Regions from separate parts of the Bacillus sp. OTU2372 genome, predicted to be linked through region 2. Evidence: riboswitches for the same ligand, from Rfam matches in the RefSeq annotation. Region 2 holds a riboswitch; each other region holds the start of a gene.
What was found. Region 2 has a riboswitch for cobalamin ahead of AAHB15_RS23185 ((2Fe-2S) ferredoxin domain-containing protein). Riboswitches for the same ligand answer to the same signal wherever they lie in the genome.
Positions count from the first base shown of each region.

Region 1: another riboswitch for cobalamin. It lies ahead of AAHB15_RS24855 (ribonucleoside-diphosphate reductase subunit alpha); the one in region 2 lies ahead of AAHB15_RS23185 ((2Fe-2S) ferredoxin domain-containing protein).
Region 3: another riboswitch for cobalamin. It lies ahead of AAHB15_RS10350 (DUF4430 domain-containing protein); the one in region 2 lies ahead of AAHB15_RS23185 ((2Fe-2S) ferredoxin domain-containing protein).

Region 1 is NZ_JASATK010000024.1:34,781-39,583, forward strand. Features, by position in the region: gene AAHB15_RS24850 (ribonucleotide-diphosphate reductase subunit beta) at 1-959, opposite strand, end outside; gene AAHB15_RS24855 (ribonucleoside-diphosphate reductase subunit alpha) at 984-3,260, opposite strand; cobalamin riboswitch at 3,610-3,790, opposite strand; gene metE (5-methyltetrahydropteroyltriglutamate--homocysteine S-methyltransferase) at 3,877-4,803, opposite strand, start outside.
Region 2 is NZ_JASATK010000020.1:33,974-38,776, reverse strand. Features, by position in the region: gene AAHB15_RS23195 (sirohydrochlorin chelatase) at 1-202, opposite strand, end outside; gene cobJ (precorrin-3B C(17)-methyltransferase) at 264-1,889, opposite strand; gene AAHB15_RS23185 ((2Fe-2S) ferredoxin domain-containing protein) at 1,943-2,326, opposite strand; cobalamin riboswitch at 2,454-2,637, opposite strand; cobalamin riboswitch at 2,815-3,001, opposite strand; gene AAHB15_RS23180 (alpha/beta fold hydrolase) at 3,288-4,103, shown strand; gene AAHB15_RS23175 (phosphatase PAP2 family protein) at 4,079-4,582, shown strand.
Region 3 is NZ_JASATK010000004.1:186,779-191,581, forward strand. Features, by position in the region: gene AAHB15_RS10335 (ABC transporter ATP-binding protein) at 1-320, opposite strand, end outside; gene AAHB15_RS10340 (energy-coupling factor transporter transmembrane component T) at 302-1,180, opposite strand; gene AAHB15_RS10345 (DUF4430 domain-containing protein) at 1,199-2,026, opposite strand; gene AAHB15_RS10350 (DUF4430 domain-containing protein) at 2,076-3,899, opposite strand; cobalamin riboswitch at 4,031-4,218, opposite strand; gene ribH (6,7-dimethyl-8-ribityllumazine synthase) at 4,349-4,803, opposite strand, start outside.

The sequences.
Region 1 (4,803 bases), on a different contig from region 2:
ACCATGTCATCTCCAAAAACTTGAATCCATGGCATAGGGTTTATTTTTTCAGAATAAAGATTGTTTAATCCTAACTGTCTCAACCGTTTATTTGCAAGATATTCGACATACTCTTCAAATTCCTGTAAATCAATACCCTTTATATCAGCTAAAATGTAATGAGCCCATTCCTTCTCCAGCTCGACCGCCTCGTTAATGGTTTGATACACATAGTTGATATTCTCTTCTGTATGAAGAGCAGGATTTTCCGTTAAAAGAATGCGGATAAACTGGGCAATAAAGTAGGCATGCTGCATTTCATCACGCTGGATATAACTGATCATGGTACTGGTTTTCAGCATTTTTTGCTGACGAGCTAAATGATAGAAAAAAGCAAACCCTGCGTAAAAATAAATGCCTTCAAGATTAATGGAATTCACACATAATTGAAATAACGATTGTGGCGTCGGATTCTCTCTAAAATTCTCATACGCATCCAGAATCAATTGATTTCTCTTCCTAACAATCGGATCCATTTTGGCTTGATTGAAGCGCTCATTTTGTTCGCCAATTGGAACTAATGAGCTTAAGATATAGGAATAGGATTCATTATGGACCGCTTCTTGCTGTGAAATCACGGCAAAGATTGCTTTGAAGCTAGAGTCTGTTACATAATCCATGACCTGACTCATCGTCGGTGTTTGCAGGCTGTCAAGTGAAGCAAGCTGTGTATTTATTCGCAGGAAAACATCTTTTTCTGTTTCACTTAGGGAATCCCACTGTTTAATATCATCCTGCATATTAATTTCTTGCGCCTTCCAAAAATTTGCGAGCAGGGTTTGATACAAATCATACATTTTTGGATAAGCGATATCATTCCAATTCAACAAACCTGAAGACTTGCCATTGATAATTCCGGTTGACTTATTAGGATATTCCGGGTTTAATAGTTTTATTTTGGTTAATGGTGTATGAATCATTTTGTAAATACCTCCCTTTATTCACTAACTATGACATGCTTCGCATTCTTGGATTTCTGATTGAGATGTACTTCTTACATAATAGGTTGTTTTTAAACCTTGCTTCCAGGCTTCCATATGAAGATTCAATAATTCCTTCGCTTTAATGTCATGACGAACATAAAGATTAAAGCTAATCGATTGATCAATGTGCCTCTGACGGGCAGCATTTTGTCGAATACTCCATGTCTGATCCAAGACATGTCTCGACCGGCGATAATAGTTATAAGTGTTATGATCTAAATCGGGTGCGGTGACTTTAAATTTGAAATTCTTCTTTTCTTCCGCGTATTCTACTGCATACAATGGATCAATTCCATCTGTTGATCCGCCGATTTTTGCCGTGGATGAATTAGGAGCAATGGCCATCATCCACCCATTTCTTACTCCGAATTTGGAAACATCCTCTTTTAGCTGATTCCAACGTACACTTTTATAACCTTTTCGCTCAAAATAACGACCCGTTTGCCATTCCGACCCAGCGAACTTACTATAAAAGCCTTTTTCCTTTGCTAACAACATTGAGGCACGAATGGTATAGTAGGCAATCTCCTCATAAAGTCGGTCAGCAAATGAAACGGACTCATCTGATTCCCAGAAGATCCCCTCTAATGCAAGGAGATGGTGCCAGCCAAATGTACCCAAACCAATGGCACGATATTTTTTATTGGTCGCTTCTGCTTGTCCTACTGAAATGGTATTAAGATCAATGACGTTATCTAACATTCTTACCTGAATGGGAATTAACCGTTCTAAAACATCCACTGATTTAGGCAGATTAATAGAAGATAAATTACAAACTACAAAATCCCCAGGTTTGCGAACAATCACGATATTTCCATCTTCATCCTTATATTCCTTGACAATGGTTGTAGCAGACATATTTTGAGCAATCTCCGTACACAAATTGCTGCAAAAAATGGACGTACGTCCAATTCCTGCTATATGTTTGTTAGGATTTTGCCGGTTGACTTCATCTCGATAAAACATATATGGCGTCCCTGTTTCTAATTGAGAAATCATAATTCGCGCCATAATATCCATTGCTCGATACGTTTTCCTTGGGAGTAATGGATGTCTTACTGCTTCTTCGTATTTTTCGGTAAAGAACTTGTCATCCACTTCGTCATAAAAATCTTCTAAACCAAGTGGCGTTCCATCTTCATCCTTCCACCCCATAATTTGTTTGACTTGATGCGGACAAAAGGTATGCCATTCTCCATTGCTTCGGCCGTTTTCATCGACTTCTTCCAGTTTCTTCATAAATAAATCAGGGATGGAAACACCCGTGAAAATATCATGTGCTTTTCTTCTCTCGTCTCCATTGTTTGTTTTTAAATCCAAAAAGCCACTCATCATGTCTTTATGGAAAACATCTAAGTAAACGGCGATGGCTCCTTGTCTTTGTCCTAGCTGATCCACACTCACAGCCGTATCATTGATCAGCCTGATCCACGGGACGACCCCGGATGAATTACCTTTGAATTTTTTGATATCGGACCCTAAGGCACGGACTTTTCCAAGATAAATGCCAATACCGCCGCCATCTTTACTCAGACGGGCAATATCCCAATTATTCAAATAAATTCCGTCTAACGAATCGTCCACCGTATCAATAAAACAGGAGGAAAGCTGTCCAAAGCTTTTCCCGGCATTCGAGAGGGTCGGGGTGGCAACTGTCATATACAAATTGCTTAATGCCCAGTATGCTTCTTTTACATACGAGATCCTCTTATCCCTTGGTTCGTTTTTCATTAAAGTCATGGCGATGATCATGAATCGTTCTTGAGGTAATTCGTAAGTTTTACCTTCATAATCCTTTGCAAGGTATCGGTCTGCTAATAAAAATAATCCTATGTAATTAAACAAATCATCCTTGTTTGGATCTATTTCCATTCCCAAGGTTTCAATTTCTTCCTTGGTATAATCATTTAATAGATCTTGTGAGTAGATTCCTATTTTCGAAAGATAGGTAAGTAGTCTGTAAAAATCACCGTATTTTTCTGTTTGGTCATATCCTCTATGTTTGGCTGCTTTATGATATAAATCATTTAAAAATAGGTTTGCCGCAAGAAAGGTCCAGTTGGGATCTTCCATGGAGATTTGATTTAAGGAATAAAGCAATGATTGTTCGTATCGTGAAGATTCCTCTAGTTCGGCTATCTTTTGGACTAGCTGTGTTGTATCTAGTTTGTATTTTTCATTTGCCCTTTTGATGGCTTCTAAAACAGTATCCATTTCAGGATGATTTTTAACATTCATATGATTACCCCTTTTTTGTGACCGTCGCTCGCCGATATTGAAGAGTTCGGTCGTAATTATCTTTTTTTATGACCATTGGTACTCTTTTCACTAGTGTACGGGCACATTTATCTGCTTTTGTGACCGATTAGAACTTTTTATACGTCCCTCGGTAACAATTATCTTCCTTTGTGCCCCAATACCGCCTTTCGGCCAACCGCTCAGTCATTATTACTTGTTCTAACAACAGTAAAAAACCCATCTTCAGAGAAGATGGGTTTAATAAAACGTGGATTGATCTAGTAAAACAGCAACATCACTGTATTAGTCAGAATACCCCTCGTTCTATCTTCCCATTTCCCGAAGAAGATAACACGCTATAAAAATGGCAGGTCTCCTGACTTATGCTTCCACCCTACTCTAATCCCTTCCCGTCCAAAGACAGTGGATGCGATTATTTCGTCAGCAATTACAGTTGCGGGTACAGTACTGGATTTACACCAGATTCCCTATTAAGTCTATATATAGACACCATTTTCATTGGTTATTATCTATATTTAGTGTCTATATTTAAAAACAAACACTAAATATTGTATATCAACTAATATAGTATACTACTTACACTTTTACAAGTATTTTATTTTTTCACCACTAGTTTCTCTCTAACTTGCTCCGCAGCCTCAACCATTACTTCCAATGCAGCAACTGTCTCCTCTAGCCCGCGGGTTTTCAAGCCGCAGTCAGGATTAATCCAGAACACCTTTGGTTCAAGGACTTGGAGCGCACGCTCGATGTTTTTCGTTATTTCTTCAAGTGCAGGTACTCGAGGACTATGAATATCGTAAACTCCCAGACCAACACCTTTATCATAGGTATTCTCTTCAAACGCGGAAAGTAATTCACCATGACTTCTGGATGTCTCAATTGAAATGACATCCGCATCAAGAGCGTTAATCGCTTCGATGATATCCTCAAAATTCGCATAACACATATGGGTATGAATTTGGGTCTCATTTCGCACGGATGTGGTTGAAAGTTTAAAGGCATAAACCGCTGCATTCAAATAGCTGTCCCAGTTTTCACGCTTTAATGGCAGCCCTTCACGGAGAGCTGGTTCATCCACTTGAATCATGCTAATTCCATTTTCCTCTAGCAATTCTACTTCTTTTCGAAGTGCAAGGGCAATTTGATTTGCCACCTCAAAGCGCGGAATATCATCGCGGACAAACGACCAGTTTAGAATTGTAATTGGACCTGTCAACATCCCTTTTACAGGCTTTTCAGTTAACGACTGAGCATAGACAGTTTCCTTAACGGTCATTGGGTCTTGATAGGATACGTCTCCATAAATTAGCGGCGGCTTAACACAACGGGATCCATAAGACTGCACCCATCCGTATTTGGTAAATTGAAACCCGGCTAATTTTTCACCAAAGTATTCAACCATATCGGTTCGCTCAAATTCTCCATGAACAAACACATCTAGCCCAAGCTTTTCTTGAATCTCAATCCATTTTTTAATTTCTGCATTGATATATTTCTCATATTCCGCATCGGTTAACTC
Region 2 (4,803 bases):
GAATCACGACAATATGGTCGGCCCCTTTCTCCACACACAGATCGATTCCTTGATTAACGGTTGGTCGTTCAAATTCTAAAAAGCACGTCTCAACTAGGAAAGAATCGTCCCATGTCTTTCTCATCTCACCGATGAACTCGCGAACCTGCTGATTTCCCTCTTGATCTCTGCTCCCATGCCCCACAAATAAAATTGCTTTCAAAATATTTCCTCCCCTTTGTTTGTAAATGCCTATCCTGCTAATTGACCGCTAGACTTCCCCTTTACTCCCCACAAACAGCCGCTTCGATTTTAAGGTTTGGTGTGATATCTTGGTACACAAAACCTTGAACCTCTTTTACCCGTTTAAAAAATTTATAGAAACGTTCATTTGGATAGGCCTTTTGTTTGTACTCTTGAACAATCCCCTCTATGACTCCGACAATTTGGTCCGGTGAGATTCCTTCCGCTACGATTTGGCCAGGATGTGCCGTTCTTCCAGCTGTCTTGGCTCCTAAAAATAAATCAAACGCTCCCTTGCGGTAGACAATGCCAATATCCTCTTTTACGGCTCCATAACAAGCCATGCCGCAGCCATTCACACCCAGTTTCAATTCTTTGGGGAGTTCCATGCCGCCTAACCTTTTCTGCAGCTCATCGGCATAAGGGATGGAATCCTTTTTTTCTCCGTCACAAAAATCACAGGCTTTTACAGTTAATACGTCGCCAACAGGAGCAATCAAAAAGTTGGCCGCCGTTAGTTTTTCAACAATCTCATTAGGCTTAGAGGTTAAAATTTGCAGCTTCATATAATGGTCTTGTGTGTATTCCATGACACCTTCATCTCCGACAATTTCGGAAAGAATGACCATCTGAGTCGCGGTAAATTTTTTATTGGCGACACCAGGGCTGACCGCTACCTCAAAAATAGATTGAAAGTCTTGCTTCACCATTAAACCTTGGGATGGTCCATCGTTCTCACCAAGGATCAATTGCAAGGCTTCCTCAGCCAGCTCTCTTGGCGACACATTCACTGAGGTTGGGGTGACTTGTTTCTTGTTTACCTGCGTTACATCTTCCGTTTGCTCCAGTGCCCATGGTTCGGCTGCCTTTTGCAGACGCTGATGCGGTTTCAACGGCTGAATTGCCTGATTTAATGTATACTTCCGCTGATAACCGCGCGGAGTGATGATCAAGCCGTCGTAAAAAAAAGTGGATGAGTTGCCAATTAAAACGGTGGTTAACATGCCAATTTCATGTTCGAGCATCTCTTGTAAATTGGTTAAGACGATTTTTTGACTATCACGGAAAGCACTCTTTACCAATCCTACAGGGGTGTCTGGCGAGCGATATTTAAGTAGAATTTTTTGTGCTTCCATAATCTGCCTTGTCCTTCTCCCGCTTTTTGGATTGTATAAGGCAATCACAAAATCAGCTTGAGCGGCCGCTTCGATTCGTTTTTCGATCAAGCTCCAAGGTGTCAAATGGTCACTTAAGCTGATCGTACATGCATCATGCATGACCGGCGCGCCTAATAAAGCAGCACAGGAGTTGATGGCGGAAATGCCAGGGACCACCTCCACTTCTACACCTGAGTCTTTTTTCCAGCCTTTTTCGATTAGCACTTCGTAAACCAGTCCTGCCATTCCATATACACCGGCATCACCGCTCGAAATGACCGCTACCGTGTAACCGAGCTCAGCCTGTTTCACAGCCTCCTGGGCACGGCTTACTTCTTCTGTCATTCCTGTGCTGATGATTTGCTTTCCAGTTATTAATCCCTTGATTAAATCAACATAGGTTTTGTAGCCGATGATGATATCACTTTCTTGGATGGCTTCTTTTGCCCGTCCGGTAATATGTTTTTCATCACCAGGGCCAAAACCAATCACCAATAATTTTCCTTTCACACTATTACGCCACCTTCCAAAATTTCAAACTTGAATCCAGCTACTATCCGCTGTTACATCTTTTCTTTAACCGCTTTTTGTACTCCTTCGATGCATTCCGAGCCTTCTGGCTGTATGAATCCTGCTTCGGAATATTGATAGATCGCATGCTCCTGAAGGCAATGACCTTCCGCCAGATGACGCTTTACAATTGTAGTTCCCACTTCCGGGGTTACGTTTTTATACCAAGTCCCTGACGGATAGACGATGGCAACGGGTGCATCCTTACATCTCCCATTGCATCTTGTTCTTGTTGTATGTATGAGTGAATCTAAGTTTAAATTGGTGATTTCGTTCCGAATCGCTTGTGTCGCTTCCTCCCCACCCTTTCTCATACAGCTGCTGCCGTTGCAAATGAAAACATGGTGTTTCGTCCCTTGTAAATTCCAAGTAGTCATGTCACACTCTCCTTTTCGTTTTTTACGTAAAAAAAGCACCCCTATGGACATAGGGGTGCAGAATATATACACACAAAAAATAGCGATATATGTTCAGCACTTCTACCTATGTTCCCGTAGGTTGATTGAAGCTTTTTAGGTATAGGCAGGTCTCCTGACTTAGGTTCATCATTCCATTGCGTCTTCCCGAATTCCTTCAGTGACATTTGCAATGAACTCCCCATACAGTGGCGGGTACCGTGACGGATTTAAACCGTACTTCCCAAATTATGCACATATTTTTAATGCGCACCTATCCTAATGTATTCAATTGTTAAAAAGGCTTGTTTCTTCTAAAGCTAAACTATGAGAATTAAAAATGATTTAGAATCATCAAAACGAAAAAATCCGTTCAACATTAGTTGAACGGATAAAACGTCAGCACAAAGAAAGTTAATAAACAATCCTTTTTGTCCAGACGTTCCATCTTCTCAACCCCCGAAGAAATCGAAACTTTAAAAGCTAAGACAGGTCTCCTGACTTGTGTATCTTCCTACTTTAGACCCTTCCCGTATCGTCCGTAAATACGTCTCAGTGGTTTGTCTATTTCGTCCACACTCACAGTTGCGGGGACAGTTCTGGTATTGCACCAGATTCCCTATTAAGCCCTAAGGCATCTTAACTAATTGTTAACAAAATCATATGTAATTTTAAGAGATAATAATTATACTAGTCTAACAAATAGAATATATCAAGTGCTTTTTTAATTCCCTTATTTTATAATCCATGTTGTTTACCTCCGAGGATCGATCTTGTCTGGCTTTTTTTAATAAGAATATTATTATACCTATTAAAAATGATGACACAATTTTAAAGTTCTAAAAAAGCTAGGGAGACCAAACGCCTTTTTTGTATGATTCAACAAAATGAACCAAATAATAAATGAAAGCAAATCAAGGTATTATTAATTTGAGGTGATATCATGCCAGTCCTCGAAGTTGATGAGAGTACCCTTTACTACACTGTTAAAGGTAAAGGGATTCCAATCATATTTATTCATCCGCCCGTTCTAACTTCAATAAATTTCATATACCAGTTAGAAGAACTATCTCGTTATTTTCAGGTTATCACCTTTGATATACGAGGACATGGAAGGAGTCCTTTTTCAAGAAAACCTGTTACTTATCCACTAATCGTTGAGGATATAAAAAAACTAATGGACCATTTAGAAATTAAGCAGGCCTTTTTATGTGGATATTCAGCAGGGGCATCCATCCTATTGGAATTTTTGTTATCAACATCAAAAGGGCGTGCTCTAGGTGGAATCATTATTAGTGGAATGCCTGAGGTAAGTGACTGGCGTCTAAAAAACAGAATACGCCTTGCTAAAAACCTGGCAAAGATTGGGGCATTGCCTACTTTAGCTCGGTCAGTATCCAATAGCAATTCAAATACAAAAGAGTTGTTCGACAAGATGTTTCTAGAAGCTAAAAAAGGTGATGTTAGAAACATCTCGCAATACTATGATTACATTTTGAACTATAACATTTCCGATCAACTAGAGAACATTACTATGCCAATTTCCCTCATTTATGGTGGAAAAGATAAAACATTTTATCATTATGCACAACAACTACATACGAAACTCCCTCAAAATGAAATAACCTTTGTTGAAGGCATTAAACATCAAGTCCCAACAAAAGCAGCAAGTAAATTGAATCAAGTTATTTATCAATTTATCCAAAACCTTCCAGAAAACAGAGGTGAATACGATTGGATGTTAAACTATTTCATTTAATAAATTTGCTTTCCGGACGTCATTTAATAATAGATAAATTAATGATACTTATTTCCAAAAAGATGAAATTTGTTTTCTTTATTATTTTATTGATTTTGCTTTTTAAAAAAAGGAATGTAACTATTGAAGCAGTAGTGTCTATCATGATTTCGTTATTCTTGCATTTTATAATTAAGCTATTTTATTTTAAGCCCCGCCCATTTTTCAAAGGGAGAGTAGGTATACTTACCCCTTCTAAATTTGATTCGTCCTTTCCAAGTAAACATACTCTACTAACTTTCGCCGTTTCAACAATAGTCCAGTTTAATCAACGCATCCTTGGATCTATTATGTTGGGGTTATCTTTTTTAACGGGATTGTCACGAATTTGGCTAGGACATCATTATCCTTCTGACATTGCAGGAAGTGCTGTATTAGGCTCTTTTACAAGTGCGATTATTCATAAATTACTCAAAGGAAATGGCAATGAAAGCACTTAAGAAAATTGCACTGACTATGAGGTATTATGATTTTTCATTGAAAAATGTTGACAAACGATTAGCTGGTTTAGTTCAATAAAAAAAGTTGATTGCCTTTTGTATTAGTAATCACCTCCTGTCTTTTCTATTCAATAAAGTCTATTTTATTTTGCCGACACCATTCAATCGCAATTTGTTTAAAAAACTCGTCTCGGTATGAATACCATTAGTCTTCCATTCCA
Region 3 (4,803 bases), on a different contig from region 2:
TCTAAACCAAAGACCATTTCATGTAAAACATCATCCGCCACAATTTGATTCTCCGGATCTTGAAAAACAAAGCCTACATCCTTAGTCAGCCCTTCCTTCTCTTGTACAAGCTGGCCATTTATCATAATTCTTCCTGACAGCGTTCCATGAGGCTGGATCTCTTTTTTTAATAACCGTAAAAGCGAGCTTTTTCCGGAACCTGATGCACCAAATAAAACAACAAATTGTCCTTTGTTGATGTTTAGGGACAGATTCCGAATGGCCGGTTCCTTAGAGTCCGGATATGTAAAGCTAACATTATTTAATTCGATAAGCGCCATCGGAATATTCCACCTGCTTCAACTAATATTGGAAAACTTAAAAACATCGAGTAACAAATGAGAACCAATGTATCCATCCTAGTTAAATGCCATGATTCCATAATCGGGTAAACCGTTAACACACCAAATCCTGAAAACCACCCACTTACTATTAAACTAAAAAGACTTAATAAATAAATAACTGCGATTACATCTGCTTGGTTTATTTTAAAATATTGATAAGAGGATCGAGTACCTTCGCCATATCCCCTGGCTTTCATAGAATCTGCCGTCTGAATTGCTTCTTCTAAAGAAAAGGTGAGTAACGTTTGAACATATAGCATACCAGTCTTTGCCCTTGACCTCCAGCTGCCATTACTAACGGATAAACCTTTACTTTTTTGAACCACTGAAATTTCTTCCAGCCTTCTTCGCATTAAAGGAATAAATCGGAGTGTCAGCATTAGAAGAACAGCAAATTGCGGTAATATTTTTGCAAATAAAAATAAAAGTTTGTTTGGTGTCATGATGACGTTATAAGAAACAAACAAGGCAATAATCCCAATAATTGAGAGTGCGTTCATTCCACCATATACGACTGCTTCTTCTGTGACACGGTGTTGGTTTATTTCAAATAATAAATGGCGTCCCCTCTCATTGAATAGGGGATTCATCATTAACATAAGAAGGAAGGTAATGATCATGAAGAATGACCATCGCCGTAAACCATTCAAGCGATCATGAAGTATATTTATAAAAACAATAACTGCCATAGAGATGACCAAAAAGAAAGGATGTACCATTAGAATCATCAATGAAACAGCCCCTGCATAAAAAAGAAAGGTAACAAGCGGATGAAATCGGTCAAACCGGGTTTTCATCGCTTGTTCCCCCAACTATTATTCAGTATAGTAGCATTCAATACGATCACCAGCTTTAACTTTTATGACCCCGACACTCTTGGTAATATTAGCACCATTATACTTAAACATCCAGCCGCTTTTAGCACCATAATCAAATTCATAGATGTTGTCAATTCCTTCGATATAGGTGGATGCACCGCTTCCTGATGAATCTACTATGATTCCTTTCGCTTTGGCTGCTGATTTCACCACATCAAAAATAGTATACCCATCTTGTATGTTTACCTTAGAAGCTCCAAGAATGGTCCCGCGATCTTTTGGCCCTACTATAGAAAATGTCACCGCTGCGACTGGCTTAGGTGCGGTGGCTGCCGGCTTAGGAACCGGAGTTGGAGCTGGAGCTGAAGTTGTTGTGTCAGGTGTCGTGCTAGTCGTTTTACTCGTTGTCGTACTTGTCGTTTTGGTCGAAGTAGAACCTGTAGTTTTTGTCGATGTCGTGCCTGTTGTTTTGTTGGCTGCCGTTCCTGTACTTTTATTAGTTGTTGAAGGCGTACTTGTTTCTGTCTTACTTGTAGTAGAGGTACTTTGCTCGGCAGCTTGTGAACTTTGTCCGGTCTCTGTTTTCTCAGCCGCCGGTTGTGGCTGCTTTGTTTCTGTTGAAGCAGCTGTAGTATTCGTTTGAGCTGCGGAAGATTGTTGTTTTGTTTCTTGCTCTGAATTATTTTCTGTTTTAGCCGTTACCTCAGTTGTTTTTGTTTCTTTTTTTGTTTCTTTCTGATCGGCTTCATTTGAACCACATCCAGCTAAGCTTACAATAATGAATAAAATAGATAAAAGGGATGTAATCTTAAAAAGTATATTCATGTCCTTCCTCCAATCAATCCCCTCTTGGAAGCCAAGAGGGGATTAGTTTTTAAGCGTTATGTTTTCTTTGTCTCATATAAATGTAACTACCTGAAATTAAAAGCAAGAGTCCAAGAGCCAAAAGGTTATACATGTTTGTGGCTGTATTTGGAAGTGCATGCCCTGTCTGTGTATTTGTCTTTGTCTCCACTACAGCTGTTGCCGGTTGTGTTGTTTTAGTAGTGCTGACAACAGGTGTTTCTGTAGCAGGTGTTTCTGCAGCAGGAGTATCCGCTGTTAGAGTAAAATGATATAAAGAACCTTTACTTAAAGTAAACATCTGGTAGGCAACTAATGCTTGAATCCCTTGAGACGTAGTAAATGGATCACTCTCATCTCCGCCTTGCCAGTCAAAACCGCCATCTTTATTTTGGAAAGAAAGCAGATATTGAACAAGACCGCTATTGTCTTTTGAAAAATCTCCGCTGTTTGCATCGATTCCAAGAGCTGATAATGCGATCATCACTTGGGCTGCAGTTGAGCTATTATCGATTTTGGAAGCCTTGTACTGAGTAGATAGATACTCGACGGCTGCCTTAACCTTTTCCTTTACACCGACTTGATCCTTAAATGGCGCAAGTGCGGTTAAAATCATTGCTGTCGTATCAATATCACTTGTAGTGCTTTCGTCCCATGCCCAGCCGCCATCACTGTTTTGTCGTTCTGTCAAATAACTGATGAGTTTGGCTTTTGTCCATTGGGCCGTAGATGGTATTGTGAAATTGGCACTGTCTAGAGCTACTAGGGCATATGCAACCCCATTTAAACCTTGTTTTGTCACATTTCCATTATAAATTGCTTCTATTAAATTATAACCTTCTACATTTGTCGGATTGCCGCCTGCAGCTAAAATCCCTAAAGCATATCGTTCTGTATCTGTAATTCTTGAAAACTTTCCTTGTTTTTCTTTTACAATGGCTTTTACATCAGAAAGGTAGTTTTTAGGAATTTCTTTTCCTGCTTGTTTCAAGGCAATTACCTGCCATTCACCAACTTCGTTTTTTAGTACGTAAGCACTTGAAGTGTTCACAGCTGTTTGCAAATCTTGAGCTGTAACTGTTCCAGTAGTTGGTGTTGTTGGAGTTGACGGTGTTGTTGGTGTTGTCTCACCATTACCTCCATCTCCTGGTGCTGGTTCAAAGGATTCAAGTTGAAAACTTAACTGGTTACCATTTTGCAGCTGATAGCCCTCTGCACCAAGTGTTGCCATTTTCCCATCCACATAAAATGCCCAGTAGTTAGATCCTTCCGCTTTAATTCCTTTAAGAGAGGTAATCATCTTTCCATAGTTTGTTTCTTCAAACCCAACCTGATCAGAACCCAAGGCTGTTTGTAAAAGCTGAAAGGCATTTGGACTTCCGATTACTTCAATGGATGAAAGTTCAGCAACTGTATTCTTTTTATCATCAACAACTTTCAGTGAAACAGTGGATAGTGGTGGTTTCGTAAAATCGGTTAGTCGGTATGTTATTTTGTCACCATTTTGAAGGACATAAGAATCGGGTCCCATTTGTGCTGAGATTCCATTAATAAAGAACGCCCAAAATTGGTTTTCCCCCGCTTTTACTCCATTAATACCTGTGAGCATTGGCCCGTAACTGGTATCCGTATATTCGAGATTATCTTTACCAACCGCATCGATCAATGCTTCGGTAGCCGTTTCTTTCTCAGCCAATTGGAGTGTCTTTTCTGGAACTACCGGTGTGGAGTCTAGTCCAAGGACTGTAACAGTACCTTGTTTTGCCTCTGCTGCCAATACTGGTGTTTGCAAGCCGTATGTCAGTACCATCAAAACTAACAGCATAGACATCCAAAGATTCTTTCTATTTAGCATTCTACTTGCATTCCTTTCATTATAAAAATAGACATAAAAAAATCCCCCTATTAAGGAGGAGGAGTGTATGTACGTTAAGCGGAAACAAATAAAGACGTTCCTATTCTTAACACTCTCCTATCCGCGTAGACTTTTGGTGTTCAAAACAGGCAGGTTTCCTGGCTCATGGTCATTGCTTCCTATGCCTTCCCATCTTTCGACAGTGGCATCTATAGGTTACTCCCATATACAGTGGCGGGACCGCGTTGGCATTCAACCAACTTCCCTATTAAGCTTAGAGTCTAGTAAAGACTTAAGCACCTGTTTACCGTGCTATTTTTTTATGATATGACCATTATATAGATAATTGGTTTGGTTTGTATATACCTTATATGAAAAACAATGATAATTCAGAATAAAAACAGGCGTTAGATTTGCCTGTTTTTACTCTGTTGCTAAAGCTAAACATTTTATTGTTCGATATTTCGGATCAAGTTCGCCATTTCAATCGCAGACGTTGCTGAATCCCAGCCCTTATTACCTGCCTTTGTTCCAGCACGCTCAATCGCCTGCTCGATTGAATCTGTTGTAAGAACTCCGAAAATGACTGGAATTCCACTCGCTAATGCAGTGGCATTAATCCCTTTAGCCGCTTCGTTACATACATAATCAAAGTGTGGTGTTGCACCGCGGATAACTGTTCCTAGTGTAATTACAGCATCATATTTTTTACTGAATGCCATTTTTTGGGCAATTAGCGGCAGTTCAAACGCACCTGGGACCCAGGCAATATCCACGTCAGATTCGCTTACACCATGACGTTTTAAGGCATCTTTTGCACCGTCTAATAATTTACCTGTAATAAATTCATTAAATCTTCCTACAACAATCCCTACTTTTAACCCACTACCTACTAAATTACCTT